DNA from 2 places in the Vibrio aquimaris genome. Region 2 is predicted to be linked to the other one. Evidence: predicted binding sites of a transcription regulator. Region 2 holds the regulator's gene; the other holds the start of a gene.
The links. Region 2 encodes PurR, which represses purine synthesis genes. Its sites were predicted from a motif close to TNANGNAAACGTTTNCNTNA; they were not measured.
Positions count from the first base shown of each region.

Region 1: a site for PurR is predicted at 9,437-9,456, ahead of purE (5-(carboxyamino)imidazole ribonucleotide mutase). Genes of this name have one in related genera too.

Region 1 covers NZ_CP045350.1:69,604-86,303, forward strand. The annotation lists gene FIV01_RS00295 (TrkH family potassium uptake protein) at 1-1,031, opposite strand, end outside; gene trkA (Trk system potassium transporter TrkA) at 1,042-2,418, opposite strand; gene rsmB (16S rRNA (cytosine(967)-C(5))-methyltransferase RsmB) at 2,460-3,746, opposite strand; gene fmt (methionyl-tRNA formyltransferase) at 3,804-4,751, opposite strand; gene def (peptide deformylase) at 4,774-5,295, opposite strand; gene dprA (DNA-processing protein DprA) at 5,548-6,636, shown strand; gene FIV01_RS00325 (DUF494 family protein) at 6,633-7,112, shown strand; gene FIV01_RS00330 (DNA topoisomerase family protein) at 7,118-7,720, shown strand; gene FIV01_RS00335 (5-(carboxyamino)imidazole ribonucleotide synthase) at 7,744-8,877, opposite strand; gene purE (5-(carboxyamino)imidazole ribonucleotide mutase) at 8,881-9,366, opposite strand; gene tsaC (L-threonylcarbamoyladenylate synthase type 1 TsaC) at 9,563-10,120, shown strand; gene hemF (oxygen-dependent coproporphyrinogen oxidase) at 10,143-11,060, shown strand; gene aroE (shikimate dehydrogenase) at 11,131-11,961, shown strand; gene FIV01_RS00360 (DUF1488 family protein) at 11,964-12,230, shown strand; gene FIV01_RS00365 (gamma carbonic anhydrase family protein) at 12,220-12,771, opposite strand; rRNA gene FIV01_RS00370 (16S ribosomal RNA) at 13,337-14,888, shown strand; tRNA gene FIV01_RS00375 (tRNA-Glu) at 14,977-15,052, shown strand; tRNA gene FIV01_RS00380 (tRNA-Lys) at 15,055-15,130, shown strand; tRNA gene FIV01_RS00385 (tRNA-Ala) at 15,145-15,220, shown strand; tRNA gene FIV01_RS00390 (tRNA-Val) at 15,234-15,309, shown strand; rRNA gene FIV01_RS00395 (23S ribosomal RNA) at 15,655-16,700, shown strand, end outside.
Region 2 covers NZ_CP045350.1:1,127,881-1,144,580, reverse strand. The annotation lists gene elyC (envelope biogenesis factor ElyC) at 1-490, shown strand, start outside; gene torR (two-component system response regulator TorR) at 532-1,233, opposite strand; gene torD (molecular chaperone TorD) at 1,432-2,079, shown strand; gene purR (HTH-type transcriptional repressor PurR) at 2,296-3,303, shown strand; cyclic di-GMP riboswitch class I at 3,443-3,529, shown strand; gene FIV01_RS05415 (TfoX/Sxy family DNA transformation protein) at 3,720-4,313, shown strand; gene FIV01_RS05410 (TVP38/TMEM64 family protein) at 4,435-5,124, shown strand; gene FIV01_RS05405 (putative signal transducing protein) at 5,127-5,450, shown strand; gene FIV01_RS05400 (endonuclease/exonuclease/phosphatase family protein) at 5,497-6,582, opposite strand; gene FIV01_RS05395 (DUF1826 domain-containing protein) at 6,830-7,483, opposite strand; gene FIV01_RS05390 (LysR family transcriptional regulator) at 7,675-8,508, opposite strand; gene FIV01_RS05385 (alpha/beta fold hydrolase) at 9,000-9,800, opposite strand; gene glgA (glycogen synthase GlgA) at 9,897-11,384, opposite strand; gene glgC (glucose-1-phosphate adenylyltransferase) at 11,374-12,591, opposite strand; gene topA (type I DNA topoisomerase) at 12,933-15,560, opposite strand; gene FIV01_RS05365 (DUF2498 family protein) at 15,911-16,162, shown strand; gene aroA (3-phosphoshikimate 1-carboxyvinyltransferase) at 16,226-16,700, opposite strand, start outside.

The DNA.
Region 1 (16,700 bases), 1.1 Mb from region 2:
GAGCCAGAACAGGCCCCCGCCATCATCAAGAAGGCAAATAAAGTGGTAGGCAAAGCTCCCCAAGCGGTAAAGTCCTCCAAGCCAAACCCTGTGGTAGTCAATACAGAAACAATATTGAACATAGAGACTCTTAGGGCATCCATGGCGTGGTAGCCATCTCGAATTACTAACCAGCCGGAAATAATAAGACTAGAACCTAGGAACAAATAGGTGAAGCCTTTTACTTGGGCATCACTAAACAGCTCGGTAACGGTTCGCTTTCTAAGTGCGGCCACAAATAATAAAAAGGGTAGGCCGCCAAGAAACATAAACAGAGTCGCAACCCAGTGTGAACCATGGGAGAAATGGTTCATTGAGCTATCAGAAGTCGAATACCCACCGGTAGAAAGGGTTGTAAATGAGTGATTGATTGCTTCAAATAAGCTCATACCTGTAAGAAGGTATCCAATCATACACAGCCCTGTCAGGCTCAGATAAACCAACATAATATTTTTAGCAACGGTTTTGGCTCTGGGGCTGCTTTTATCTGACCAGTCTGATGATTCGGTGTGAAAGAGCTTCATACCCCCGACGTTGAGCATTGGCAGCACCGCAACCGCCATTACAATGAAGCCGATACCACCCAACCATTGCAATATGGATCGCCATAGTAAAATGCTCGGCGCCATGTTATCGAGTCCACTCAGTACTGTTGAACCGGTAGTTGTAATGCCAGACATGGTCTCAAAGTAGGCATCGGTAAAGCTGATGTGATTGATAAACACAAAAGGCAGAGCCGCAAATGAGCTGGCTACTGTCCACACCAAACTAGTGATTAAAAACATGTCTCGAGCACTAAGCTTGAAACTTTTAGTTCGCCCTATAGTTAAACATGCAAACGCTGCTATGTGAGTGATGATAACGGCTTGGCCAAACTCGATAAACCCAGCGGTTCCGGTGAAAAAAGCCACCAGCGTTGGAACATACATAAATAAGGCAAGCTTTGAGAGTACCAAGCCAATAACAAACAGAATAGGGCGAAAGTTGACCATAAGTTCAAACCTAGAGGAAGAATGGACTTGGCTGGAACAGGGCTTCTACGTCAGCAACGTATTTCTTATCAACTAAGAACATTACCACATGGTCATCTTGCTCTATGATGGTGCGGTCGTGAGCTATCAAGACTTCTTCCCCTCTAACAATGGCTCCAATCGTGGTTGCAGGCGGAAGCTTTATGTCACCTATCGCTCGACCTACGACTTTTGACGTGGTTTCATCACCATGTGCAATGGCTTCGATGGCTTCAGCAGCGCCTCGGCGAAGAGATGATACATTGACAATATCTGCTCGGCGAACATGGGTCAGCAAAGCGGAAATCGTTGCTTGCTGGGGGGATATAGCAACATCGATAACCCCACCTTGGACGAGATCTACATAGGCTCCGCGCTGGATTAAAACCATGACCTTTTTGGCACCCATTCGTTTTGCCAGCATGGCAGACATGATGTTGGTTTCATCTTCATTTGTTAGTGCGATGAACACGTCAACCTGATCGATATTTTCTTCGAGTAGCAGTTCTTGATCGGCAGCATCGCCGCAGAAAACTATGGTGTTCTCAAGCTCTTCAGATAGCTTTTCCGCTCTCATATAGCTGCGCTCTATAAGTTTGACACTGTATGATTGCTCAAGACGCTTAGCGAGACTCGCACCAATATTACCCCCACCCACAATCATGATTCGTCGATAAGGTTTCTCAAGGCGTTGTAATTCGCTCATCACTGAGCGAATATGGTTACTTGCGGCGACGAAGAAAACCTCATCATCTGCTTCAATGATGGTTGTCCCTTGTGGGCGGATAGGCCTACCTTGACGAAATATGGCTGCAACTCTGGTATCGATATGCGGCATGTGCTCTCGCAGAGCCGAAAGGGCGTTGCCAACTAGGGGGCCGCCATAATAAGCTTTTACCGCGACTAAACTTACTTTTTGGTCGGCGAAACTGACAACTTGAAGCGCGCCTGGATATTGAATTAGGCGTTCAATATAGCTTGTTACTAGTTCTTCTGGGGCAATCAAGTGATCGACAGGCACTGCGCCAGATTGAAATAGTGCCTCTTTTTCATAAAGGTATTGGGGTGAGCGAATTCGGGCAATGCGGTTGGGCGTGTTAAACAAAGTAAAGGCCACCTGACATGCTGCCATATTGGTCTCATCCATATTAGTCACAGCAACCAGCATGTCGGCATCTTGAGCGCCAGCTTCACGCAGTACATCGGGATGGCTCGCATAACCGTTAACGACCCGCAAATCATACTTATCTTGAAGCTCGCGCAGTCGGTCACTGTTTTTATCAACTATGGTGATATCATTGTTTTCGCCCACCAAATTTTCAGCTAATGTCCCGCCGACTTGCCCTGCACCAAGAATGATGATTTTCATAGTGTTTCCTGTTTAACCAAAGTTGAAAAGACTGTTAGCCTCTAATCATTATGCACTTTCTTAAGAATGGCATAGTAAAATCCATCCATACTTTCCTCTCCAGGAAGTATTTGTCGCCCAGGCTTTTCTGTTGTAGAGCCTTCTAACTGTGCATCTTGGGTGCGCGATAGGAAGGCCTTTATTTGTTCGCTATTTTCTTGTGGAGTAATAGAACACGTCGCGTACACTAATGTACCGCCTGGTTTTAACTCTTGCCACATAGCATCAAGGATTTCGCTTTGTAACTCAGTGAGTGCAGCGATATCTTCTTGGCGTCTTAACCATTTTATGTCTGGATGACGACGAATGACACCAGTGGCAGAGCATGGAGCGTCAAGCAAGATTCGATCGAACTTTTCTCCTTGCCACCAATTCTGTGGATGGCGTGCGTCACCGCAAATAACCTGAGCCTTTAGTTTTAGGCGACTTAGGTTGTCATGGACACGCTTAAGCCGGCTTTCATCACAATCAATAGCAACGACTTGAGCCCCTTCTGTTCTTTCCAGGATGTGCGCTGTTTTGCCTCCCGGCGCTGCGCAGCAGTCAAGGATCAGCTCGCCATCTTTAGGAGTAAGATAGCTGAGAGAAAGTTGCGCTGCGGCGTCTTGTACCGATACCCAGCCTTGGTCAAAACCAGGTAGCTGAGACACATCACATGGCGTTTCTAATCTGAGAGCATCCCGTGCTTCACTGTGGGCGATACTATTGATGCCACTGTCTTTAAGAAGCTGTTGGTAATCTTCACTGCTATGGTGCTTGTGATTAACCCTTAGCCACATGGGTGCCTTGCTATTATTAGCTTCAACTATGTCTTGCCAATTATCAGGGTACGCGTCTTGAAGTAGTGTTAGCAGCCAGCTCGGGTGGCCATATTTGCCAGCGTTGTGGCTGACTGAGTGGGCATCAAGCTCTTCCTGCTGGCGCTGATAGTTACGCAGTACAGCATTGATTAAACCGCGTAGGCGAGGGCCTTTCAGTGTCTTGGTGCCTTCAACCGTTTCACCCACTGCCGCATGAGCTGGAATACGCATAAAGCTTAACTGATAGATACCGACTAAAATCAGATGATGAAAAACACGTTGCTTGCCTTTGAGAGGCTTATCCATGAGTTCATTAGCTATCGATTCAAGGCGAGGAAGATAGCGCAGTGCTCCATAACATATTTCTTGAAGTAGAGCTTGGTCACGAGGTTTAACTTGCTGTTGAGCCAGTGGAAGTGCAGTGGAAAGAGACTGGCCCTTGTCGACGACTTGGAAAAGGACAGTAGCCGCAGCAGCGCGAACATTCATGTAAAATACCTTGATAGTAAGGAGAGGGTGTCTCCACCCTCAAAAAGTACGTATAAACTAAGTCAGTTGTGTACCGACTTCAAACCAATTGGCTCGCGAATTCAGAATATCTTGAATTGACATGGCCTTTTTGCCTGGGACTTGGAGCTGCTCCAAAACCAGAATATTTTTACCAGTAGAAACATAAATGCCTGTTTTATCTGCTTGGATTATAGTTCCCGGGGCCTGGTTAGTGTCTTGCTGCACCACTTTGCTCTGCCAGACTTTAATGCTTTTATCGCCAGCAACAAAGTGACTGATTGGCCAAGGGTTGAAAGCCCTTACGCAGCGTTCAATGTGCTTAGCATCGTCACTCCAATCAATGCGAGCTTCTTCTTTGCTAAGTTTTTCGGCGTAATTGGCTTGGTTGTCATCTTGCTTTTCTGCGCTTGCTGATTCATTGGCTATTTCGCCAAGACAGTCGATCAAAGCTTTGGGGCCAAGTTCAGCGAGTTTGTCGTACATAGATGCGCTGGTATCTTGTGGCTCGATAGGCAGAGTAGCAATTTTCAGCATATCTCCTGTGTCCAAGCCAATATCCATTTGCATAATGGTCACGCCCGTTTGCTCATCGCCCGCCCAAATTGAGCGCTGAATCGGTGCTGCACCGCGCCACCTTGGCAAAATGGAACCATGGACATTGATACAACCAAGCTTTGGCGTGTCGAGTACTGCTTGAGGCAGTAGTAGGCCATAAGCGACAACGACCATAAGGTCTGCTTTTAGACTGGCTAAATCTTGCTTGTCTTGGTCGGACTTGAAGTTTTCTGGCTGGTAAACAGGGATATTATGCTCAATTGCCAAGGTTTTTACTGGGCTAGCGGTGATTTTCTTCCCGCGCCCCGCTGGTCGATCAGGTTGAGTGTATACTGCGATAACCTCATGCTCAGAAGACAACAACGCCGCCAAATGACGGGCGGCGAAGTCAGGAGTACCAGCAAAAACAATCTTTAAAGGTTTGCTCAAAGTGGGTTCCTTTGCTTATTTGTTAGGCTTTACTGGCGTTTTTTTCGTTAAAACGTTTTATTTTTGCCAGTTTTTCTTGGATACGCTTACGTTTCAAAGGCGACAAGTAGTCGACAAACAGCTTACCTTGTAAGTGGTCAAGTTCATGTTGAACGCAAATTGCTAGCAGGTCGTCTGCTTCAAATGTGAATTCTTCGCCATCTCGATCAAGCGCTTTTACCGTTACTTCCGCAGCTCTTGGCACCAAGGCTCTCGCACCAGGAACAGACAAACAGCCTTCTTCGATGCCATCTTCACCACGTTTTTCAGTGATTTCAGGGTTGATAAGAACCATAGGCTGATCGCGTGTCTCTGATATATCAATCACGACGACACGTTTGTGAACATCAACTTGAGTGGCAGCAAGGCCAATTCCTTCTTCGTCGTACATGGTTTCAATCATGTCGTCGACGAGCTTTTGAATCTCAGGTGTCACCTGTTCCACTGGTTTTGCTACCGTGCGTAGGCGATCATCTGGAAATGTTAATACTTGTAATACAGACATATACACTCGAAATTTTGAACTGAGCTGAATCAGGATAAAGTTTACTGGGTCAATTCTAGACATTTTACCACCTAAATGACAGCATGGTTATTGCTTTTAACTGTTTTTCCTGAATTAAAGCCAGTTGAGCACTAATCAGGTTTGCTTGGCTATTCTCGTTCAATTTATATACTGAGTAACATGCTAGAAATATAGAGGTGCCATCTGAGTGATTCCCCTAATAAAAGTGATGAGCTAAGAGCTTGGCTAAGTTTGTACTTTACACCAAGAGTTGGTCCTAAGACTTTTCAGAAAATTGTTGCTATTGATTCGCCCTCCAATATAGTCCCGTCATCTTCCCAAGCGCTAAGCGCGTTGGGTTTTAACTCTCGGCAAATTCAATATCTCAAGCATCAAGCGCTCAAAGACGTCGATGAGTGTCTTGAATGGCAATCCAATGGTATAAGCAGGTATATTCTAACCTTTGATGATCTTGGTTATCCTGAGCAACTAAAACAAATAGACTCCGCGCCTCCAGTGCTTTTTATTGAAGGTGAACTCAGTGGCTTACAAGAGCCACAAATTGCCATCGTCGGCAGCCGCAACGCCAGTATTGACGGTCTTAATCTTGCAAGAAATTTTGCTATGCAGTTGGCTAGGCAAGACTTGGTTATCACCAGTGGTATGGCATTAGGAGTGGATGGTTATGCTCATGATGGCGCTATGCAAGTAGGGGGAGGCACAGTGGCGGTTTTAGGTTGTGGATTAAATAATATTTATCCCGCTCGTCATCAAGAGCTTGCGCAAAAAATTGCATCTCAGGGAGCTTTGGTGTCTGAATTTCACCCCAATGCAAAGCCAAAAGCAGAGAATTTCCCTCGGCGCAATCGTATTATTAGCGGCTTGTCTTTAGGTGTATTAGTTGTTGAAGCAGCGGAAAAAAGTGGATCGCTTATCACCGCTCGATACGCTAGCGAGCAAGGCCGGGAAGTTTTTGCTATCCCAGGTTCTATCCATCACAGCCAAGCCCGTGGCTGTAATTGGTTGATAAAGCAGGGAGCCTGTTTGGTTCAACAGGTATCAGACATTATTGATGAAATAGATTGTTTGATACGTTGGTCTAATTTTCACCCATCGAAAGAGACGACGGAAGCATTTGAACAAATTGATTGCAAAGAAGAATTGCCATTTCCTCACCTGTTAGCTAACGTAGGTAGTAAGGCTATACCTGTTGATATTCTTGCAAGCAGGACCAATATACCTGTTCAAGATGTCATGATGCAGCTTTTAGAGCTTGAGCTCTTAGGGCACGTTGTTGCAGTTTCTGGTGGCTATATTCGAAAGGGGAGGGGCGAGCTATGATGATGGATATCCTTATGTATCTGTTTGAGACTTACATCCATAGCGATGCAGAGTTACAGGTCAATCAAGATGAGCTGGAAGAAGAATTAATTCGTGCCGGTTTTCATCAAAAAGACATATATAAAGCCCTTGTTTGGCTCGAAGAGTTAGCAGCATTACAACAGAGCGAAACGCATGCGGCGATTTCAATTTGCAGCACGTCAACATCGACACGTATTTATACCGAGAAAGAATGTTTGAGACTGAACATTGAATCTCGTGGCTTTTTAACATTCCTTGAGCAAGTTAACGTTTTGTCCACTGAAACTCGTGAAATGGTCATCGACCGTATTATGGGGTTAGAGACTGATGAGTTTGAGTTGGATGATTTAAAGTGGATCGTGCTTATGGTGCTGTTTAATGTGCCGGGGAATGAAAATGCTTATACCCTAATGGAAGAGCTTCTGTACACTAAAGAGCAGGGTATTCTTCATTAGAGCGTATGAGTGGTAAAATAGATAATCAGTTGTTCTCTGCCCATGAGCACGCTTTAGAACAAAAAGCATGCCCTAAATGTCGCTCTCAGCAAGGCAATGGGCAGCTTCAACTTCGTCATGGTAAACATGGCGTTTTTCTTGGCTGCAGCTTGTACCCTAGTTGCGATTATGTTCAGCCACTTCATCAAAATGATGGTCATGTTGTTAAAGAGTTAGGGGTACCTTGCCCCGAGTGTGGCCAAGAGTTAGTGCTGCGTCATGGTCGTTATGGCATGTTTATCGGTTGCAGTGATTATCCAAACTGCTCCCATTTAGAATCGCTAGACCAAGAAGCCAAGTCAGCCCCATGTGCTGACATAGCCTGCCCCGAATGTCACAAAGGCCAATTGGTTGAGAGAAAAAACCGCTTTGGTAAAACCTTCTATGCCTGTGACAACTTCCCTAAATGCCGTTTTGCGCTTAATCAGCCACCCGTGAAAGGTTGCTGTGAGCAATGTGGTTTTCCTTTACTGGTCGAGAAGACGCTTGCCAATGGCAATAAGCTTCAATGTGCTGACCGAAAATGTGGTTACACACAGGCTTTAATTGAAGAAAAAACGGCGCTATGAATAGCGCCGTCTGACTTGGTTTGTTAATTGCTCGCTTTATCGCGCCATTGCTGAACCGCAGGAAAGGCGGAGGAGTCCAATAGGTTAGACAGATTAGCAAGTTTTCGTTGTAGCTCACCTGTGTAATCACCGCAGACATTAATATGGCCCATTTTCCGCCCAGCTCGCTTCTCTTTACCATACCAGTGTACATGACATCCCGACAATTCAAAGACCTCAGATGGTAAGCTATCTTCTCCGAGGATATTGATCATAGAAGTTTCACGGACAAGCTTTGTACTGCCAAGAGGCATTCCACATACCGCTCTAAGGTGATTCTCAAATTGACAGGTTTCAGCACCTTGTTGTGTCCAATGACCGGAATTATGAACGCGAGGCGCGATTTCGTTGACAAGCAAGGTGCCATCGAGATCAAAGAACTCAAGTGCCAGCACTCCGATGTAGTCAAGTTGATTAGCAACAGCAGTGAACATAGTTTCCGCTTGTTGCTGCAATTCATTATCAGCAATAGCGGTTGATATGCTCAATACACCCTCAGTGTGGATATTTTCTGCTAACGGATAAACCTTGATTGTGCCATCTTTTGCGCGAGCGCCAACTAAGGAGACTTCCCGGTTAAATGGCACGAATTCTTCAGCAACAATGGCTTGATCATTTGTTGATTCAATACAGATTTTCATCTCTTGCCAAGCCGATTCTATCTGATCATGGCTTTTCAGACGCCATTGACCCTTGCCGTCATATCCACCTAGGGCGCTTTTAAGCACCATAGGGATGCCAATCTGCTCGAGTGCTTGAGTGAAATCCTCTTTGGTTTGAATAACATGATACTTGGCGCTGCGAACTTTGGCTTTATCCAGTAGCGCTTTTTCCATGCGTCGGTCACCGCCACACTTTATTGCCTCAGGTGAGGGCAGAAGCTTCCCACTTTCTTGGCACTCATCTAAGATTGGATGCGGTATATGCTCAAATTCAGCGCTAATGACATCGGCTTTCTCAATGGCATTCGCTAGTCCTTTGCCGATTTTTTCTTGTGTCAGAGGGTGAATAATTTCTTCACTACCGACGTCATAGGCTATGACCTTGATGTCCAGAGGGGCGCCAGCTAAAGACATCATACGTGCCAATTGACCTGCGCCAAGCACTAACACTTGCATGGGTTACTCCTCAGCTGGATTAGGGTTAGCGAGAACGGTTTCGGTTTGCCGAGCTCTAAAAGCTTCAACTTTTTCCATCACAGCTTCGTCATGAGTACCTATGATTTGTGCAGCTAGGATGCCTGCATTGGCTGCACCCGCTTCGCCAATGGCGAGAGTTCCAACCGCAATGCCTTTTGGCATTTGTACGATTGAAAGTAAGGAATCCATGCCTTTTAAAGCCCTCGATTGAACTGGAACACCTAATACAGGAAGACTAGTGAAAGCTGCAGCCATACCTGGTAAATGGGCAGCGCCACCTGCGCCGGCAATAATCACTTTTAATCCGCGCTGCTTAGCACTGTTGGCGTAATCGGCAAGAAGTTGTGGGGTGCGATGAGCTGAGACTACTTTTGTTTCGTACTCCACTCCAAACTGATCCAGCATTTCTGCTGCCAGCTTCATGGTTGGCCAATCAGACTTAGAACCCATGATGATACCGACTTTCATCTTCAACTCCTTAATTCAACTCTTTTAGATGAGCAGATAAATTTGCCCGTATTATACGAGGATTTTTACCTCAAGCAAACGTTTGCGCCTGCTTTTGATTGTGATGAGTGTAATTTGTCATCAAATAGCTTTAGGCATTGAAGAAGAATATTTGTAAACTTTGGTTCTTCAAGTGCAAATCAGACAGGAAAAATCAGTGGATAATTTTGAGCAAGTGTTATCGGCTCTTAACAATGGTGAGGTCATAGCTTACCCAACAGAAGGTGTGTTTGGTGTTGGTTGCGATCCCGATAGCCAAGAAGCCATTATAAAACTGCTGGAGTTAAAGCAACGACCTGTTGAGAAAGGCTTGATTTTAATCGCTGCCAGCTATGAGCAGTTATTGCCATACATAGATGAGTCTCAGCTTTCTGAGCAACAACTTAATCAAGTCCATAGCACTTGGCCTGGTCCAGTAACTTGGATTATGCCGTGCAGCGATAAAGTTTCAAACTTGGTGAGTGGTCAGTTCGATTCGATAGCGGTTCGTGTTACCGATCATCCCCTAGTCCAAAAGATGTGTAACGCTTTTGGAAAACCGTTAACTTCGACCAGTGCTAACTTGAGTGGTCAACCTCCTTGTATGACAATGCAAGAAGTAGAGCAGCAGTTAGGAAACCGATTGTCGGCAATTTTGGTTGGTGAAACGGGTGGAAGAGATAAGCCGAGTGAGATTCGTGACGCTAAAACATCTCAAGTGTTGAGACAAGGTTAATTCTGTTAGGGAAGTAAAACAAATGTCAGCCATCAACAAACAAGCAGTAAAGCAATTTTTAATTGAACTACAAGATTCAATTTGTCAGCAGTTGGAGCAGGTAGATGGAGCCGCCAAGTTTAAACAAGATGCATGGAGTCGAGAGCCCGGAGAGAAACTAGGTGGAGGAGGTCTTACCCGCGTTATGACTGATGGGGCAGTTTTTGAGCAAGGTGGAGTGAATTTTTCACATGTAGAAGGCCAAGAAATGCCAGCTTCTGCAACGGCTCATCGCCCAGAATTGGCGGGCCGACGTTTCGAAGCTATGGGCGTATCCTTAGTTATGCACCCTAATAATCCCTATGTCCCCACCTCCCATGCTAACGTGCGCTTTTTCATTGCTGAAAAAGACGGTGAAGATCCTATCTGGTGGTTTGGCGGTGGCTTTGACTTAACACCTTTTTATCCATTCGAAGAAGATGCTCGCCATTGGCACGAGACCGCCAAGAAAGTGTGTGCTCCGTTTGGCGAGCACGTCTATCGCGAGCATAAAGCTTGGTGTGACAAATACTTCTATCTACCTCATCGTGACGAAACGCGTGGAGTTGGCGGCTTGTTTTTCGATGATCTTAATCATTGGGAATTTGATAAATGCTTGTCGTATATAAAAGCGGTTGGTGAGGGGTATACTCAGGCCTATTTACCCATAGTTGAGCGACGTAAAGACACTGACTTTGGTGATAGAGAGCGCCAGTTTCAGTTATATCGTCGCGGTCGATACGTTGAGTTTAATTTAGTTTTTGACCGCGGCACTTTGTTTGGATTACAAAGTGGTGGTCGAACCGAGTCAATTCTAATGTCAATGCCGCCATTGGCTCGCTGGGAATACGGCTATCAGGTTGAAGAGGATAGTCATGAAGCGGAGCTTTATAAGCATTTCCTAAAACCAAGAGATTGGTAGGCTTTGCTCCCGAGAGGGTTGATGATAGTGTCATTGATATTGAGTAAACCTTTTTTACTGGGTTAAAGACATGATAGAACAGAAAGAGCGTTATGCGGTTTTTGGTAATCCGATTAGTCAGAGTAAATCGCCATATATCCATACGCTATTTGCACAGCAAACCGACCAGCCTATCGCTTATACCGCAGAGCAAGCGCCTATCGATAGATTTGAAGAAACGGTTCGTGCTTTCTTTGACCATGGTGGTCAAGGATGTAACGTCACAGTACCATTTAAAGAGCAGGCTTTTGGAATGGCGACCAAGCTTACTGAACGTGCTCAACTTGCTGGTGCGGTTAATACGCTGAAAAGACTTGCTGATGGGCAAATATTAGGTGATAACACTGATGGAGAAGGCCTTGTTCAAGACTTACTTCGGCATGGGGTAAAGCTTGAAGGTGCTCGTGTTCTGCTTATTGGTGCTGGTGGGGCTGCTCGCGGGGTTATAAAGCCGCTACTTGAGCAGGGGCCAGCTAAGATAGTGATTGCCAATCGTACACACAGTAAGGCCCATGCATTGGCAGAAGTTTTCCAGCCTTATGGTGAGGTTGTTGCCCAATCAATGGATACTGTGCTGGAAACATATAATGTGATCATTAACTCAACATCTGCCAGTTTAACTGGTGAGGTGCCTGATATCTCTAGCGCGATTTTTTCATCATCCAGCGTTGCTTACGATATGATGTATGGAAAAGGTAATACTTCTTTTTGCCAATGGGCAATAGATAGTGGAACCGTCTCCGTTTACGATGGTTTGGGCATGCTTGTCGGCCAAGCTGCGGAAAGCTTCTTTCTCTGGCGAGGTGTTAGGCCCGAGATAGAGCCAGTATTTGATGAACTTAGACACCACCTTGAGGGTTAGTCATGAATCAGTCCATCTTGTTTTCTGATATACAGACATGGAATGAAGCTAAACAAGTTGTGTTATTTCCAGCACAGTGCTGCGGAGCTCTTATACAGTGTCAGATCAGCAAAAAGGCACTAGAGAAGATGTCTGGGTGCCTTTTAAAAGATGAGCAGCATATATTGACGGTTTTTTCTCAGTGCCGATTTGAGATTGAAGAGCTTGCTGAAGCCTTAATTGAAGATGAAGCCTTTGATCAAACAGGTATGATTGAGATTAGTAATTGATGTCTTTTACCATGTGGAGATAGTCTTCTTTATTTTGTACATAGTTACTGGCCGATTTAAGCAGGAAAGCTCGTTCTTCCTCTGTTAAAGGACGAGCTTGCTTCACTGGACTTCCCACATATAAAAATCCACTTTCAAGCTTTTTACCTGGTGGTACTAAGCTTCCTGCTCCTATCATTACATCAGCTTCTATTACTGCACCGTCAAGAACGATAGCGCCCATGCCAACTAGCACTCGGTCCCTGATTGTGCAGCCGTGAAGCATAACCTTATGCCCAATGGTAACGTCATTACCTATTATAAGTGGGAAGCCCTCTGGATTTTTTTCGTTTTTATGTGTGACGTGGAGGACACTGCCATCTTGTATGTTGGTTCGTTCTCCTATGTGGATATGGTTAACATCTCCTCTAGCAGCAACAAGTGGCCAGATGCTCGAGTCTTGACCAATGCGAATATCGCCAACAATAACAGAGCTGTTATCTATATATACTCTTTGGCCTATTTGGGGTTGAATGTTTTTGTAGCTACGGAGAGAGTTCATTCTTTATCCTTTTATCTAGAAAATTTAAGCTTTTCTATGGCCCAAAGTAGCAAAAACGAAGATTATTGAATAGAAAATCTTCAAACGATAAAAAAATTCAGAAAAACTAAAAAAAGAGCTTGCCAATGTGAAGCCGATCTCTATAATGCCCCCTCGCTGACACGGGAACGCAGTCAAGTTTTATTTGACTGAGCGCCTTGGTTCAGAAGGTAAAAAAGCGTTAAGCAAATTGCTTAAAATTAAGTTAAAAAAGTGATTGACACTTAACTTTATCTCGCTAGAATAGCCGTCCGTTTTGAGTTTTACTCATAACAACGCTCTTTAACAAACTAAACCTATCAATCTGTGTGGGCACTCGTTGATGATAATCCAAATAGTTTCTTTAGAAACAATTTAGGTTTCAATGATACGAAGTGACCATTCGAATTGGGAAGCAGCCTTGAGCTGTTTTGTTTTACTTTTTCAAAAGTGAACACCAATAAGAGCACAGTCAATTCAAACATTACGTTATGTAATGTTCAGTATTCATTGAGCCTCCCCTATTTATTTAGGGAATCAAAACTTTAAATTGAAGAGTTTGATCATGGCTCAGATTGAACGCTGGCGGCAGGCCTAACACATGCAAGTCGAGCGGAAACGAGTTATCTGACCCTTCGGGTGACGATAACGGCGTCGAGCGGCGGACGGGTGAGTAATGCCTGGGAAATTGCCCTGATGTGGGGGATAACCATTGGAAACGATGGCTAATACCGCATAATAGCTTCGGCTCAAAGAGGGGGACCTTCGGGCCTCTCGCGTCAGGATATGCCCAGGTGGGATTAGCTAGTTGGTGAGGTAAGGGCTCACCAAGGCGACGATCCCTAGCTGGTCTGAGAGGATGATCAGCCACACTGGAACTGAGACACGGTCCAGACTCCTACGGGAGGCAGCAGTGGGGAATATTGCACAATGGGCGCAAGCCTGATGCAGCCATGCCGCGTGTATGAAGAAGGCCTTCGGGTTGTAAAGTACTTTCAGCAGTGAGGAAGGTGGGTATGTTAATAGCATACTCATTTGACGTTAGCTGCAGAAGAAGCACCGGCTAACTCCGTGCCAGCAGCCGCGGTAATACGGAGGGTGCGAGCGTTAATCGGAATTACTGGGCGTAAAGCGCATGCAGGTGGATGATTAAGTCAGATGTGAAAGCCCGGGGCTCAACCTCGGAATAGCATTTGAAACTGGTCATCTAGAGTACTGTAGAGGGGGGTAGAATTTCAGGTGTAGCGGTGAAATGCGTAGAGATCTGAAGGAATACCGGTGGCGAAGGCGGCCCCCTGGACAGATACTGACACTCAGATGCGAAAGCGTGGGGAGCAAACAGGATTAGATACCCTGGTAGTCCACGCCGTAAACGATGTCTACTTGGAGGTTGTGGCCTTGAGCCGTGGCTTTCGGAGCTAACGCGTTAAGTAGACCGCCTGGGGAGTACGGTCGCAAGATTAAAACTCAAATGAATTGACGGGGGCCCGCACAAGCGGTGGAGCATGTGGTTTAATTCGATGCAACGCGAAGAACCTTACCTACTCTTGACATCCATAGAACTTTCCAGAGATGGATTGGTGCCTTCGGGAACTATGAGACAGGTGCTGCATGGCTGTCGTCAGCTCGTGTTGTGAAATGTTGGGTTAAGTCCCGCAACGAGCGCAACCCTTATCCTTGTTTGCCAGCACTTCGGGTGGGAACTCCAGGGAGACTGCCGGTGATAAACCGGAGGAAGGTGGGGACGACGTCAAGTCATCATGGCCCTTACGAGTAGGGCTACACACGTGCTACAATGGCGCATACAGAGGGCGGCCAACTTGCGAAAGTGAGCGAATCCCAAAAAGTGCGTCGTAGTCCGGATTGGAGTCTGCAACTCGACTCCATGAAGTCGGAATCGCTAGTAATCGTGGATCAGAATGCCACGGTGAATACGTTCCCGGGCCTTGTACACACCGCCCGTCACACCATGGGAGTGGGCTGCAAAAGAAGTGGGTAGTTTAACCTTCGGGGGGACGCTCACCACTTTGTGGTTCATGACTGGGGTGAAGTCGTAACAAGGTAGCGCTAGGGGAACCTGGCGCTGGATCACCTCCTTATACGATGATTATTGAGACAAGTGTCCACACAGATTGATGGTTTATGTAGTTTAAGAGAAAGAAGATATCCCAATATCTTCGACTTAGTGTCCCGTTCGTCTAGAGGCCTAGGACACCGCCCTTTCACGGCGGTAACAGGGGTTCGACTCCCCTACGGGATACCATAGGGTCGTTAGCTCAGTTGGTAGAGCAGTTGACTTTTAATCAATTGGTCGCAGGTTCGAATCCTGCACGACCCACCATTCTCTCGAGATATGGGGCTATAGCTCAGCTGGGAGAGCGCCTGCCTTGCACGCAGGAGGTCAGCAGTTCGATCCTGCTTAGCTCCACCATTCTTGATAATATGGGCGATTAGCTCAGTTGGGAGAGCACCTGCCTTACAAGCAGGGGGTCACTGGTTCGAGCCCGGTATCGCCCACCATTCTCTAAGTATTTTTGGTTGTTTTATCCAAACCACGTCAGTAAACGTATGTGGTTAGATAAATGACGCCGAGAATCTTTAGATAATGTGCTTCCCTTTGGGAAAACAACGCTCTTTAACAATTTGGAAAGCTGACAAAGCAATCTTGATTCTTTGTGAATAAGATTGTTTGTAAAGTTCTCAATGTTTATCGAAAGATAAACACCAATAAACACATTCAAGTGTTCTTGGAAACAACGCCTTAGTGTGTTGTTTATATTTGAGTCCGGCAAAATCGAGTCTGCATCATGTTTAAATAATTGCAGACACTTTGGTTGTTTAATCTAAGACCCTTTGGGGTTGTATGGTTAAGTGACTAAGCGTACACGGTGGATGCCTTGGCAGTCAGAGGCGATGAAGGACGTATTAACTTGCGATAAGCCCAGATTAGGTAGTAAAAACCATTTGAGTCTGGGATTTCCGAATGGGGAAACCCAACTGCATAAGCAGTTACTGTTAACTGAATTCATAGGTTAACAGAGCGAACCGGGGGAACTGAAACATCTAAGTACCCCGAGGAAAAGAAATCAACCGAGATTCCGAAAGTAGCGGCGAGCGAAATTGGATTAGCCCTTAAGCTTTACACGCGTTAGACGAACGGTCTGGAAAGTCCGACGATACAGGGTGATAGTCCCGTAGTTGACGACGCGTGTTCAGTGAAATCGAGTAGGGCGGGACACGTGATATCCTGTCTGAATATGGGGGGACCATCCTCCAAGGCTAAATACTACTGACTGACCGATAGTGAACCAGTACCGTGAGGGAAAGGCGAAAAGAACCCCTGTGAGGGGAGTGAAATAGAACCTGAAACCGTGTACGTACAAGCAGTAGGAGCAGGCTTGTCCTGTGACTGCGTACCTTTTGTATAATGGGTCAGCGACTTATATTCAGTAGCAAGGTTAACCATCTAGGGGAGCCGTAGAGAAATCGAGTCTTAACTGGGCGTCGAGTTGCTGGATATAGACCCGAAACCAGGTGATCTAGCCATGGGCAGGTTGAAGGTTGAGTAACATCAACTGGAGGACCGAACCGACTAATGTTGAAAAATTAGCGGATGACTTGTGGCTAGGGGTGAAAGGCCAATCAAACCTGGAGATAGCTGGTTCTCCCCGAAATCTATTTAGGTAGAGCCTCGGACGAATACTACTGGGGGTAGAGCACTGTTAAGGCTAGGGGGTCATCCCGACTTACCAACCCTTTGCAAACTCCGAATACCAGTAAGTACTATCCGGGAGACACACGGCGGGTGCTAACGTCCGTCGTGGAGAGGGAAACAACCCAGACCGCCAGCTAAGGTCCCAAATTACAGCTAAGTGGGAAACGATGTGGGAAGGCTTAGACAGCTAGGATGT
Region 2 (16,700 bases):
CGAAGGGATAAGAGTGATGAGAATGTATCCCGGTTCAAAATTAATTTTATCTGGGTATGCTGGGGGATCTGATGTCAGCAACGCTAGGATGATGGCAAAAGTAGCGCTAGCCTTAGGCGTTGCCAAATCCGATATTATTCTGTTGGAAACTGCGAGAGATACTTGGGAAGAGGCTCGGCAAGCTGCAGCATTTGTCAAACGTAAAAAGCTCGTTGTTGTGACATCAGCGAGTCATATGAAAAGAGCACTAAATGAGTTTTACTCTGCAGGATTAAAGCCCTATCCAGCACCAACTAACTATCTAGCTCAACGCAATGTAGAACAAGTCTGGGACAAATATTCGCCCAAAGCAGTGTACCTCGAACAAACTGAAATTTACTGGCATGAAACGCTTGGATTGATATGGCAAACTCTGCGCAACTGGGCTTCAAACAATGATCACAAGGCAGGAATAGCCTCTGATAACCCTGTACCTGATGGCGACGCCTAACATTCTATGTATACCGAGCATGTCTCGGTATACTCTTTATTTTATTCTCCTGCGAACATATAACCTTCGCCATGCACTGTAACAAATAGCTGAGGGTTTTTAGGATCACACTCCATTTTGGCTCTCATCCGTCTAATGAGAACGTCTATCGTACGGTCATTAGGTGCTTCAACTCTGTGGCTGATCATATTAAGAATTCTCTCACGACTTAGTACCTGATTGGGATAAGAAGATAGCGCCACCAACAGCTCATACTCTGCCTTAGTCAGTTTCACAGGCTTACCTTCTTTTGTTAGAGAGCGCCTTGGTATATCGAATGTCCAGTGCGCAAAGCGAACTAACTTATGAGCGCTTGCAGCCGATTTTGCTTGGCGAACAGAGCCTATGCGCCAGAGTAAATTTTTGACTCGAACCACTAACTCTCTCAATTCAAAGGGTTTGGTCACATAGTCATCAGCTCCCATTTCCAGGCCAACGATCTTATCTATGTGACCAGTACGCCCAGTCACTAAAATGATCCCTATATCTGACTGGCTTCTAAGTTCACGAGTCAACAAAAGTCCATCTTCACCTGGCAGATTAATATCCAGTAGCACCAAGTCAATACTGCAACTTTTGATTAATTCGCGCATTTCTTCACCATTTTCAGCTTCAAATACTTGATAACCCTCATGCTGAAAATAGCCAACCAATTTACTTCGAGTCACTGCGTCATCTTCGACAATTAATACGTGATAACCCATCTCCACCACTACATACACCTAACCTATTGACTCGTATTCTATTCATAAGCTGTCATAATTCTAGTATTTGTGTCGGTTATAAGTGCATACGCACTCTTTTTTTGATTTGAAACAACCTAAACTACACCGAACTGATATTTTATGGATAACACAAGTTTTATCCCAGATAGCTTACATAAGTGTGGAGAATATTATCTAATGGACGACCTCAAATCCTTAAATGAGAAGCGCGCCGAAATCTATTGGTGGTTATCAAGTTTATTCGCCAAAGAACTTTCTGCTGAGATACTTGAAGAGTACCATTCGCCCCAAATTCGCTCCTTCCTAACAGCACTTGGGCAGAATGAGCAATTAAGGCCATGTACAGACAAACTAATAAATGCGCTTAATCGTATGCTCGACAGAAACAATGCCCAACTCGAACTAGCGGCTGACTTTTGTAATCTGTTTCTTAAATCCGATAAAGATTCTGCCCTACCCTACGCTTCTATCTATATTGGCGATTCAGGACTGCTCAATGACGTACCTGCCACAGAAATGGAAAACTTAATGTACCAATATCAAATAGAGGTGAATAAAAACCTTAATGAGCCGGCTGATCACATTGCTGTAGAATTAGACTTTCTCGGTCATCTAATCATTTGCTCCAACAAGCTAATGCAACCGGAGGCGATGGAAACTTCGATGCAGAAACAAGCACAATTTATTGAAACCCACCTTCTCTCTTGGATCCCCTCATTTGTAAATAAGTGTCTGAAACTGGATAACTTCGGCTTTTATGCATCAGTGACAGAAGTCACACTTGCGTTTATCAAACAGGATTACTCATATCTAAAAGGTGAGTAATTAGACACAAATATGTGATGGAAAGCCTACTAGGATTTAGGTTTTTGTTTGCCCTTACAGTGTTTGCGATATAAAATCGAGAACGAAAACGATAAAAACTGACAGAACTAGATATAAACCGCTAAATAGGGCGGTTTTTGTGTTTCTGATACTTACTGCCCACTTACACAAATTTTTGATGCAAGTTCACGGCAGTCATCGACAGGACAGAACCTTATGGCCACTATCAAAGACGTAGCACGCTTAGCCGGCGTGTCTACAACGACAGTTTCTCATGTAATAAATAAAACGCGCTTTGTTGCAGAAGCGACACAAGAAAAAGTGATGGAGGCAGTGACTGAATTAAACTACGCTCCAAGCGCTGTAGCGAGAAGCCTAAAGTGCAACAGTACCCGTACTATAGGTATGCTTGTCACTCAATCTACTAATCTTTTCTTTTCTGAAGTCATCGATGGTGTAGAGAGCTATTGTTACCGCCAAGGCTATACTCTCATACTGTGTAACACTGGTGGCATATATGAGAAACAACGCGATTATATACGTATGCTAGCCGAAAAACGTGTTGATGGCATTCTGGTAATGTGTTCCGACCTAACCGAAGAGCTTAGTGATATGCTTGACCGCCAGAAGGATATCCCTAAAGTCATCATGGACTGGGGCCCAGAAAGCTCTCAAGCCGATAAAATAATCGATAACTCCGAAGAAGGCGGCTATCTAGCAACAAAATTCCTGATCGATCACGGTCATAAAGATATCGCATGTCTTAGTGGACACTTTGAGAAAGCAGCGTGCCAAGAACGTATCCAAGGGTTTCGCAGAGCAATGAGTGAAGCTAACATAAAAATTAACGAAGACTGGATTCTCGAAGGCAACTTCGAATGCGACACTGCTGTGCTAGCCGCAGATCAAATTGTCGCAATGGATAACAAACCAACGGCTGTCTTTTGTTTCAATGATACTATGGCTCTTGGTCTAATGAGCAGGCTGCAGCAAAAAGGAATTCAAATACCTGAACAGATTTCAGTTATTGGCTATGACAATATAGAGCTCGCTGAATACTTCTCTCCACCACTTACTACTGTGCATCAACCTAAACGTCGCGTAGGTAAAAATGCGTTTGAAATCCTTTTGGAACGTATCAAAGATAAAGAGCATGAAAAGCGTGTTTTCGAAATGCACCCAGAGATTGTGGTTCGTGATACGGTTTACAATCTAAGTGAATGAATACAAATCGGCTGATAAGTTAAACTATTAGCCGAATCTATCATTTTGACACAAAATATCTGGATCGGCATCACACTTATACAATCATGATGTGATACTTACCTCAAATCTTATTTATTCTTAAATTGTTCGACTAATGCCACGAACAGGGCAAACCATCTCGAAAGAGTGGGACGCAAAGCTTCCGGCCTGACTCAGGGAACTGAAAGGTAGCGGAGTTGCCGATGGGCAATAATGCAAGCTATCATACCGTTTAAAACAATACATGGACTGGTGATTTGATGTTTCGGTAGCCATATGTGTTTGTTCTAAAAAATGTATGACTTCTTTATCAACATTTTACCTGCATTATTTTGCTAATCTCTCGGACCTGACTTTGGTGGCGTATAATAAAATATACACCGAGATAAAACAGCATGGATAAACCAATACTTAAAGAATCGATGCGACTTTTTGATCAGCTTGGTCAGATAAAATCGCGCTCAATGTTCGGCGGATTCGGCATCTTCGCAGACGACATAATGTTCGCATTAGTCGTTAACGATAAGCTGCACATCCGCGCCGATGACAAACTCGCCAATCAATTTAAAACTGAGGGTTTAACACCGTACGTATATAAAAAACGTGGGTTCCCCGTCGTTACAAAATACTTTGCGTTAACTGATAATATTGCATCTTGTGAAGAGCGAGCGCTTTCTTTAGCCTATCGCTCTCTGGAAGTAGCCAAGAAAGAAAAGACGACACAAGCTAAAGCTAGGCCGACTCGACTTAAAGATTTACCTAACCTTCGACTGGCAACAGAACGTATGTTAAAGAAAGCCGGAATCGATAGCGTCGAGAATTTAGAACAAATAGGGTCAGTAAAGGCGTTTAAGGCGATTCAAGCAACACACTCTGCGGAGGTGTCAATTGAGTTGCTCTGGGCTTTAGAAGGCGCTATAAAAGGTAAACATTGGTCAGTGATTCCTACTACTCGCAGAGCGGAGTTAGAAAGCCTTCTTAATAGCTAATCACAACATACTTTGAAACTAAGTCAGCCAGCTAGGTTGGCTTTTTTTTTCTGTTTGAAATTTTACTTCTCTTCAACTGTTCTTATTTTCATATCCCTTTACTCATATTTAGGAAGTCTCTATGAATAAAAAGCTCGTGTTAGGAATTCTGCTCGTCGGATTGATTGTGTTTCTTGGCATTAACTTTGGTCAATATCTCACTTTAGAAAATGCTAAAGCTCAACAAGCCTCGCTATCTGAGTTTATAAATAACAACTTTGCACTAGCCGCTATAAGTTATTTTCTAGCTTATGTCGCCATTACTGCTTTCTCCATTCCAGGCGCTGCCGTGGTGACGCTTCTAGGTGCGGCTTTATTCGGCTTTTGGGCCAGTCTTTTACTTGTCTCTTTTGCAAGCACCATAGGTGCGACTCTCGCCTTTCTCAGCAGTCGTTTTTTACTTCGAGATTGGGTGCAAACCAAGTTTGGCGACAAATTAAAAGCAATCAATGACGGAGTGGCCAGAGATGGGGCATTCTATTTATTTTCGCTTCGCCTAATACCTGTGTTTCCTTTCTTCCTAATAAACCTTTTAATGGGGCTAACACCAATATCTACTGCTCGTTTTTACCTAGTAAGCCAATTGGGAATGCTACCGGGTACAGCGGTTTATCTCAACGCAGGCACACAATTAGCACAAATAGAAAGCCTATCGGGTATCGTATCTGCTCCTGTATTACTATCATTTGCTTTACTTGGGCTATTCCCAGTAGTCACTAAATGGGTGATGGGAAAATTCAAAGGAGCCACACAAACTCAAAATGAGAGTTAATTTTGAAAATTTTCTCAACCGCTAATGTAATAGAAGTTCATATAGTCTGTGAACTTCTAAAATCACAGCGAATACATTGCCAAGTCAGAGGAGATGGAATCGTAGGGCTACAAGGAGAACTTCCTTTCGATGATAGTACCTCACCCTGTGTATGGCTTTTGGATATCAGTCAACATGAACAAGCGCTGTCAATAATAGAAGAGTATGAACAAAAAACACCACCAGATTTAAAATGGCAGTGCACCCAATGTGGAGAGCTCAATGAGCAGCAATTTGGGCTGTGTTGGAAATGTAGCGAGATCAATAGAGACGAATCTGATCTCTAAGAATAAAGCGCCCTCAAGGCGCTTTATACGTTTTCGCTTCAATCTATTAGGACGCACCTATCTTCTCTATTGCGAACTTCGCACTAACTGAGCGATGGTCACTGCCAAATGATGGCCCAACAATCGAGTTACCCTCAGGTACGATTATACTTCTCTTTAGTGTCTCATCTTTAATCTTGCCTTTTGGCGTAAGAATGACAACGCCATCAAGGTACCCGGTTTGCATTTCACCATTTTTCTGTCTTTTGGAACCTTGCTTGGCTTCAGCATTTAAGCCTGCTTCCCACTTATATGTATTCTCCTGTGGGGATATCATTGGCAAGGTGATTTCATATTGAAGGGGAACTCCCAGCTCAGATCTAAAGCTTTCTTTATCTTGTAATGCTCTAACTATTCGCCCATCAACTTTTCTATTTCGAGTATTAAAATCACCAGCGATAATAATATTATCTATATCAGCATGTTTGTTATTAATTTTGCATAACAAATCATTTATTTCTTTTTTTCTTTCATCTTGATCTCTTGAATCAAGGTGAATATTTACCATGGCAAATTTCATGCTGTCAATGCTTTGTATAGTGATAGTTCCACCTTTATTTGGATTATTAAGCACGTCTCTATAAGTGAACTTATCAATTATAATGGGTGCAGCTATCCCTTTTTTAACCAGTGTAATCTGAGCGGTTGACGCTGGATTGGTGAACAAGGAAAACAGTTCTTTAGGTTTGGTGACTGTCAGCATTTTTTGGGCGCTATTATAGACAATCACATACTTAGAGCCATTAATAGTCTCTCTCATTACTCCTGAGAGGTTCTTCATTTCTTCTGTAGATATAAAAACAATATCTGATGTACTAGTAAGAATCGATTCACACATTTCGCTACTCATTGTTTGGTTCGCATTATTATGAGTAAAAACTTGGATAGTATGAGCGGCCTTAGGCTTATCAAAAACACCATATTCTAAGTTGTTTAAGTGTTCTTCATTTGAATTTAATTCTTGCTCAGGCAAACAGCAGTTAAAAACTCTTTTGATATTAAAAGACGGCTGATACGAACTTTTTTCTGAGCGATTAACTCTGGCACTAGCAGAGGGTGAAAAACTTGAGTTGACTTCCATTATCATATCCATAGTTAAATCCTATCAGAGGATTATATAGACACAATAAAAATAAAACTGTGTTCATGAACCTTTATTAATTTAATTCAGGTTGAAAAAAAATAATTTTCAAACATGAAAGAATTTATTCATTGTATTTCTTTTTTGACATAAAACCTTTCCAGAGTTATCTAAGCTCACCTCAAAAAGTTGAAGTCTTTTGATAGTGTATAATGAAGGGCTTTATAAGATAATTTGCTAAAAGATAGTCACTATCTGATTAAACCATATCTAATGTCAGTAGGAGTCTAGGTTCTTGATTGAGGTTCTGAGGTGAACGATGTACCAACCCGCGACTTTCATTCCCCTCCCAGCCACTTCCCTTCAACAAAGCCACATCTCCAGTAGACAATCTGTTTATTGCCGACTGTTCACTATATAAACCAGACAAGTGATCGGGTTTCCCCAAGCTACCGGCACCCAATTTGCTGCGGTCCAAACCATCGTTTCCATGCCATTCTGTGGCAGTACCGGTATAAGTTGAAACTAAACGGCAAGGGATATGATCAACGTGAAATTTTGGACACATAGGTTCATTTATACTGGTGAGTCTTAGCCCTGCCGCACCCAAATCAAACAAACAACAGAACATATCAACGATTAACGCAATGTCTTTAGCAAGTGGCTCGGCACACTCATAGTTTGATAACTTATGCATTATCCAGTCGTCGACATTACTAGGCGTAACTGTTTGAACTAACGCCAAATTAGATTCATAAATCAACATATGCTTGATGCTATGAATCAGTTTATTAGGAAGGTCTCGTTCCCACACAGCAATGTTATGCTCATCTCGATATATTTCACTCAATACACTTGGCGATTCCGCTATAGGCATTGTTAATTCCGCTGATGTTTTCATAACCTGAAGCATGAGCTCTCCCCATTTATAAACGAACTTCCCAATTAGATGGGGTACCTAACATCAAAAAAGTTAAGTAATCACCATCAATACCGTCGCCGAATATGATATGTTATATCATAACAAAAAATCAACAACCACATTGAACAAAAGTAACTAATACTAAAAATCGACATTTTGACCTTCAGTGCCACTTACTCAGCTTATTTACATAGATGAAGTGCGCGTGTTGGAACATCAGATGAGGCAATTTTAGTTACTCCATTATCACTGCTCCATACGTACATATTGATTAGTTGAGATAGGGGTGTTTTTACATACCCTTCACTCGTTACAGACCAGTCAGGACATACGACCACAGTGCCGGGTAATTCAAGCTCGCTATTTATAAGGGTTGAAGAACTCGTAGCATGCCAATAAGTAATATTATCCAGTGGGATTTTATGATCCATGAGGACATTTCTGACATATGACTTAGTCAAAGTGCTTGAAAAAACTACCCTTGTTGGAGAACTAGAACAAGTTTTAGAACGCACAATACTATGACTAACCGTGTCCAAGTGATGCGATGTCCCTCGACCTTTAGGTAACCTTTCTGTCGTAAATATAAGGTCATATTCTTCCACTGGAGGACAGTGTTCAAGACTGAAGCTGGTAAAGGAAAGCTCTCGATAATCCAAGGCTTTAAACTCTTTCAAAATACATTCGATGACTCTAGGGCAAAATACATCTTCCACCGCAATATCAAGTCGGCGACCTAAGTTAACGCTCTTTAACTGCTCGAATAAGCTTTCATTCATGCTTAGCATCTTTTTGGCATGCTCTAAAAGAATTTTTCCGTGATGAGTCAGCTCAAAACCACCCCGTCTGTCAAAGACTTCAACACCTACTGTACTTTCAATTTTTTTTATTTGCTGAGATACCGCAGGCTGAGTCATAAATAGTGACTCAGCAGCAGCGGTTACACTACGGTATTTCGCCACTTTTATCAGTGTTAATAGGTACTTTGAATCAATAAAACACTTAGATTGATGCATAAGGTAAGTCCACCCAACTATAAATGAAGATTAAAAACACTCACTCAAAGCCAGAGCAAGTAGCAAGAAAAGCATGATGAATAAGTACAACCGCTACTTTAGTACATCAGGGTAACTAATAACCTCTAATAAACAATAAGTTAGAATTTATAGGTCATTCAGTAGAAATCATATACACATATGTTAATTTAATTACACTTCATATATAAATATCTGATATAAAAGGATTTAATTTTAGTTTTATAAAGCCAAACGAATAACATTCACACCTATTGATAAAACAAAAATTAGTATAAATGCAAGAAAATAAATATAAAAAGCTGATTATTAAGAAGAAATGGGTGGCATATCAAAGAAAATGAACTAGGTGATGAGCTTTACGAGGGCTGCGCTAGATATTAGCAGATTGATTACATCAGAAGGCAATTAGCAATCCTATAAAACGATGATCTTACTTTTAAATCATTCAATCACAGCAATGACTATACCTATCATTTATGTGAAAGTTTTTGAATAAACTCTATAGAATATTGGTTAAAAACTTCAGGCCGCTCAATATTGCATACATGGCCACAATTTGGGATCTCAAATAAAGTACTTCTGTCATGGACAGCAACCATCTCTTTGACAGGCGGCAGAAACATGTAATCCAATTCTCCCATCAAGTAGAGAGTCGGAATAGGTAACTCTTTATCTTTAAAGTAACGCATAAGAGGATTCACGTCCGTTGTTAAAATAAACCAACGTTTAAACTCCTTCTGGCAAAGCTTTTTTGCCTCTCGAATAAACAAATGACGAGATTCTTTCTGCGCTTTTTGAGGCATAACAATATAAGCGAACAGACTATACAACCATATGTATGGAACTATGTGTTTAAATAAGTTACCCAATTTAGCCAGTATCTGAGAACGAGTGTTCAGTCTGGTAACAGCACCACCTAAAACCATAGACTTAACTCTATCTGCTGACATTTCAGCTAAATTTCTTACTATGATGGTCCCGAGAGACATACCGACAAAATGTGCCGATCCTATTTTTAGATGATCTAAAACTTTTAGTATATCTGCAGTCACTGATTTAAACGTATAACGATTTGAGATCAGATCTTTGATAAGCGGACGAGACTGACCATGCCCACGGAGATCGACCAATAGCAAATTAAAGTGTTGTCGATAAGCCTTGATTTGCTTGAACCAAATAGAGGAGCTTCCTCCAGCTCCATGAACGAACACAACCCATTCATCACTTGTGGGGTGTTGGTAGGTCTTATGAAAAAGTAGCTCTTGAGTCATAGCTCAGATTAAATCCGATTATAAATTCAATTCCGTGCAATATATCACAAATGAAACCATCCATAACTCCTAAAAAATCAATTAATATGTCAGATATCAGGCTGTGCACATAGCTAAGCCATACGACTCATTCACTATACTTTTATATAAGCTCAAATAATGATCAGCGGCAATACTCCAGCTGAAATTTTGCTTCATTGCATTAAGCTGAACACGGTTAAATTCGTCACGCTGCTGCTCATAGAGCAATAAGGATTCTTGCAGTGTTAACAACAAGTCACGCGATGTAGGCTGATGAAAAATAAAACCAGTCGCAATCTTAGGATCTGACGCATAATCAAGAACTGTATCTTTAAGCCCACCTACTCCTCGAACAATAGGCAGAGTACCATACGACATGCTATAAATTTGATTTAATCCACAAGGCTCAAACTCTGATGGCATCACAAATATATCCGAGCCAGCTTCTATAAGGTGTGCAAGTTCCTCGCTATAAGCCTCGACAAACTTAAATCGATCACTATGCTTGATTTCAATCTCAATAAGCTTACGCGCTAATTCTGGATCACCTGTCCCAACCACAACAAACTGTACTTTATACTTTAGGAATCGCTCGAGTATGGGTAATAAATACTGAATACCCTTCTGGTTGGTTAAGCGGCAAACCATTCCGTACACTGCAATATCTGTACACTCTAACCCCAATTTGGCTTGTAAAGCACGTTTACATGCTTGTTTGCCTTTCGTCATACTCTCATGATTAGCTTGATAGCTGACTGGTAAGTAAGGATCCGTGACGGGGCTCCAAACAGAGTAATCACAACCATTTAAAATGCCGACTAAATCCTCCTCACGCGATTTAAATTCCTTCGACATTCCATGACTACCTAGTTCAGTCTTAAGCTCTTCTGCATAAGTTGGGCTCACTGCAGTGATTTTGTCAGCTGTCATGACCCCAGCTTTGAGCATTGTGACATGGGTCGAACTCACCGCCGCATCAGGGGCATACCTTGTCTGCATCTCCGGTAAGCAAAGAAGATCGTCATAACTAAAAACGCCCTTAAATACAGCGTTGTGTATCGTTATGACACTCTTCATCTCAGAGTAAAACCTAGTTTCCCTATAACGGTATTTTAGAAGGTAGGGTACAAAACCCGTGTGCCAGTCATTGGCATGAACGATATCTGGCCGAAAGCCCAGCTTAGGTAACATATCAAGGCAAGCTGCACTAAAAAATGAAAAACGCTCACCATTGTCACTGTAAGCTTGATTGCTTACCGCATACATGTCGGGGCGATTAAAATACTTCGGGCAATCAATAGCATAGATATCTATGTTAGATACATTTAATTTCAAAACCCTGTATTCAGTGCGTGGCCAATGCTCGAGTTGAGAGTCTAATATGACTTGTGCTTGGTCAAGCTGAGATATTTGCTGATAGGCTGGTAAAGTAATTCGAACGTCCAGATCTAGAGCGACTAGAGCCTCAGGTAAAGCCTTTGCCACATCCGCTAAACCACCACTTTTGATTAAACCTTCTACTTCTGATGCAACATACAGAATCGATAAATTCTTAGTACCCAACTCGCGCTCCTTTCGGGATAACAACAATACCATCATCGGAGACATGAAATCGTTTCTTGTCTTGTTCTAGGTCTACACCTATTCGGGTATCAGGAGCAATATCCACATTTTTATCTACAATGACACGGCGAAGCACACAGCCTTCACCGACCTTAACATCACCCATCAAGATACTTTCGCTAATATCACAAGCAGAAGCTATATTACTCCGAAACCCTAATACAGATTTCTCTATCCGTGAGCACCTTACATAGCTTCCGTTGCACACTAAACTATCGATGATTTGCACTCGCCTATTGTCAGAGTCACTGAAAGTAGCAGGTGGTAAAGCGGGATAAAAAGTATGCAGTGGCCAACTGCGGTTATAGAGAGAAAAAGGTGCATCTTTCTTCAGCAGATCCATATGAGCCTGCCAGTAGGAATCAATCGTCCCAACATCTCGCCAATAAACCGCTTCTTTCTCACCAGGAATTCGATTCTGGCTAAAGTCATAGACAAAAACATCTCCACGAGGGAACATTTTAGGAATAATATCCTTGCCAAAATCATGAGAAGAGTTTGGGTTATCAGCATCTTCTATCAACTCAGCGAACAGAGGCTGAGCTTCAAATATATAGTTACCCATTGAAACCAGCGCATGCTCTGGGTCGCCAGGTATAGACTTAGGATAAGTGGGCTTTTCTTCGAAACCAATCATCCGATTGTCTTCGTCTATTTCAATCACCCCGAAGCTTGAAGCCTCAGAGAGAGGGACACGAAGTGCGGAGACTGTCAGTGAAGCGTGTTTCTGTTTATGAAAATCGAGAACCTGTTTAATATCCATTTTATAGATGTGATCAGAACCAAAAATACACACTTGTTCAGGTTCTGCTAACTCCATAAAGCGTAAGTTTTGGTATATTGCATCCGCTGTGCCTTCATACCAACGTTTCCCTGTTCTCATTTGAGCAGGAATAGGATCGATAAATCTATCGGTTATACCACTAATATTCCAACCTTTTTTTAGATGATGAAACAGCGATTGAGATTTGAACTGCGTTAATACATAAATACGCATTAAATCCGCATTAACAAAGTTATTCAGGGCAAAATCAATAAGGCGGTAGCTTCCACCAAATGGTACTGCAGGCTTGCTACGAGGTTCAGTCAATGGGCGAAGACGAGAGCCTTCTCCACCCGCGAGGATCATTCCTAACACACCAGCCATTCTATACTCTCCATGCTCGTATACTTTGGACAAGTACCCATTCCAAAGTTTATCGCTATCTTTCAATTGGCAAACTTGTCAACACACAAACATACGAAATAAGTCAGCATCTATGCCCCTGTACATCGATTACATCATGTTCAAGCGTTACGAAATATGCACTCGGTTTACTATAACTTACCCCATTTCCATAAATTTACAATTCAAAACATGTCATACTCCGAGCGTTGGCGCGCAGAGTATGATCAACCTCTAGCCTTAAAACCTTGGATGCTCACTTTGTAACAATAAAAAAGCAGCCACATTATGTGGCTGCTTTGGCGTGTGAATTTTGTTTAGTGTTACTTCGCTGACTTTTTACGCTTATCTGTGATTTCCCACTTACCGTCGACGAACAAAGCTGTGTATCCGGATGGTTTACCGTCTATCTCTGACCGTACGTAATTCTCCTTCGATTTACGGCTGAATCTAACTACCATAGAACGCCCGTCAGGATCCTTCTCTGGAGCGGTAGTTAAGTAGTGAAACTTAGGAGAGATGCGATCTTTAAACCTAACCAACTCTTCCACTAGTGGAGCGCGAGTTTCACGAGATTTAGGGAAAGTACTCGCAGCAAGAAACAGTCCTGATGCACCATCTCTTAGAACAAAGTAAGCATCTGAGTTTTCACATGGAAGCTCTGGAAAATGAACTGGATCTTCTTTCGGTGGTGCTACTTCACCATTTTTAAGGATCTTACGAGTGTTTTTGCATGACTCACTTGTGCAATCCATGTACTTACCAAAACGCCCGTTTTTCAGCACCATATCGCTGCCACACTTATCGCAGTCGACTACAGGCCCATCGTAACCTTTTACAGTAAACTCACCATGTTCTACGACATAACCTTCACAATTTGGGTTGTTACCACAAACATGTAGCTTACGCTTGTCGTCGATTAAGTAAGCATCCATCGCTGTTTCACAGATAGGACAGCGTTTTTTGGCACGCAATGCAGCTGTCTCAACGTCTTCTTCAAGTACGTTGATTATGCCTTCTTCATCGCCTAAGTTTATTGTGGTTTTACAACGTTCTTTAGGTGGTAGTGCATAGCCAGAGCAGCCTAAGAATACACCTGTAGAAGCGGTGCGAATGCCCATTTCTCGCGAACATGTTGGACACTCAATATCGGTGTAAACAATGTGGTTCGGTCTCATACCGCCATCTTGTTCATCCAGCTCTGCTTTTTCCAACTCCCCTGAAAAGTCACCGAAAAAGTTATCTAGAACTTTCTTCCAGTTAGCCTCTCCATCAGCGATTTGGTCAAGCTTTTCTTCCATACGAGAGGTAAACTCATAGTTCATCAACTCATGGAAGCTATCATCCAAACGATCGGTAACAATCTCACCCATTTTTTCAGCATAAAATCTACGCTGATCTACTTTCACATAGCCACGGTCCTGAATGGTAGAAATGATGGATGCGTATGTTGATGGGCGACCTATTCCTCGCTTCTCCAGCTCTTTAACTAGAGCGGCTTCGGTAAATCTTGCAGGTGGCTTGGTAAAATGTTGCTTGGGATCTAAGCCAACCAAGTCAATTTTATCACCAACTTGTACCGGTGGAAGAATTTGGTCTTCATTTTTTCCAAGCGGACGTTGAACACGAGTCCATCCATCAAACTTTAGAATTCGGCCTTTTGCCTTTAGAGTATACTCGGCTGCTTTAACACTTACTGTTGTAGAATCATATTTCGCTGGTGTCATTTGACAAGCGACAAACTGATTCCATATTAGAGAGTAAAGCTTGTGTGCATCAGCCTCCATACCAGACAGATCGTCTGCCTTAACTGACACATCTGAAGGACGTATTGCCTCATGCGCTTCCTGAGCTCCCTGCTTACTTCCGTAAACATTTGGCTTGGCAGGCAAGTAGGGTTCACCAAACTCGTCTGTGATAAACTGGCGCGCAGCTTCGACTGCCTCAGAGCTTAAATTTGTCGAGTCAGTTCGCATATAAGTAATATAACCAGCTTCATACAGGCGCTGAGCCAGCATCATGGTTTTTTTCACACCATAGCCAAGGCGTGTACTCGCCGCTTGTTGCATGGTCGACGTAATGAAAGGTGCAGAAGGCTTGCTCGATGTAGGTCTGTCCTCTCGCTTACAAACCTCATAAGCTGCATTTTCCAATACTGATATTGCTGACTGAGCTTGCGCCTCATTTTCTGGCTTAAAGGCTACACCGCCTTTTTGCGCTACCTGAAGGCGAAAATCTGATTTATCTGCCGTTTTAGTATCTGCGTGGATATCCCAGAATTCCTCTGGGATAAAAGCATTAATTTCTCTTTCTCGCTCAACAAGCAGCTTAACGGCAACGGATTGTACTCGCCCAGCAGACAATCCACGTGCCACTTTTTTCCAAAGTAGCGGCGAGACCATAAAACCAACAACACGGTCCATGAAACGCCGAGCTTGTTGAGCATTCACACCATCCATGTTCAGCTCACCAGGTGTTTCAAAAGCCTGCTGAATCGCGTTTTTGGTGATTTCGTTAAAGACTACTCGTTTGTATCGCTCTTCATCGCCACCGATGATCTCGCGAAGGTGCCAAGCGATAGCCTCCCCCTCACGGTCCAAATCGGTTGCGAGATAAACACTGTCAGCATCCTTAGCTAATTTTTGTAACTCAGCAACAACTTTCTCTTTACCCGGTAAGATCTGATAGTTAGGCTCCCAGCCGTTAAACGGGTCGATACCCATTTTTTTAATCAGCGCCTTACGATCTTTTTCTTTCTTGATTCGAGCTTTTTCTTCCGCACTCAAACCTTTGGTAGAGATTGCCGCTGCTTTTTGACCAGTACTTTGACCAGCCGTAGGTAGGTCTCGCACATGACCCACGCTGGACTTTACAATAAAGTCCTTACCTAAATACTTATTGATGGTTTTAGCCTTAGCTGGCGACTCCACAATAACGAGTGACTTACCCATATTGACTCAAGTGTCCTTTATATGACCCGGCCTCATAACGCACGGCATACTTAAAATGTTAATTCTTTTTTACTATCGAGTGAGAAATCCAGAAGATCAATATCTTTTTTGAAATCCACGACTAAGTGGTCGACAATTCATCGAATTACAACTCACCTCTTCAAAAGGCCCCACATACTAGCCGCGGCTTGGATACTTCTGCTAATACAAGCGAGAAAATTTTGCCACCGCTCACAAAATAAGAGCCAATGCACTAGTTGCCTTGGTTGATCTACCTCAAAGGCTAAAAATGCAACTTCATTTACACTCTTCTCTATCTACACATAGCAATAGAGCATGAGTAATAATAGATGAACCAGAGAAAAGTCATTTCAAAATTCGAACTTTTATTGATTGCCAATCATCTGATTCAAGAGCATGACGATTACATTGCTGGCATGAGAGCAGATGAGGTTGAGGAAAAAGATGGAGTCCTCGTTTTTAAGGGCCACTGTTTTCTCGACACAAATGGCTTACCCACACCAAACTCACCATCAGCTTTCAATATACTGAAATATCTTACTCTTCACTTGTCTAATGAATTTACATTGAGACAAAGCTAGATTCTTACAACATATTAGCTGCAATATTATGCAGCCCCAAATAATCTTCGGGGCTGATGTGTTTTAAACGCTGAGTGAAGAAAGCTTGTCAAAATAATCCGGAAAAGTTTTTGAGGTACATTTCGGATCGTTAATCGTAACAGGCGTATCACTAAGTGCTACAAGAGAAAAACACATTGCCATTCTGTGATCGTCATAAGTATCGATCTTCGCATGGAGGAGCTGATTTGGAGGCGTCACCACAATATAATCTTCGCCCTCTTCAACTTCTGCTCCGACTTTGCGTAATTCTGTCGCCATAGCTGCCAAACGATCGGTTTCTTTGACTCGCCAGTTATAGACGTTGCGAATTGCTGTCGTTCCTTCAGCAAACAAAGCAGCCGTTGCAATAGTCATTGCAGCATCAGGAATATGGTTAAAGTCCATATCAATCGCTTTTAGTTTGCCTACTCGAGAGATGACATAATCATTGCCCCACTCAATATCAGCTCCCATCTTCTCTAGCGCATCGGCAAACTGGATATCACCTTGAATGCTG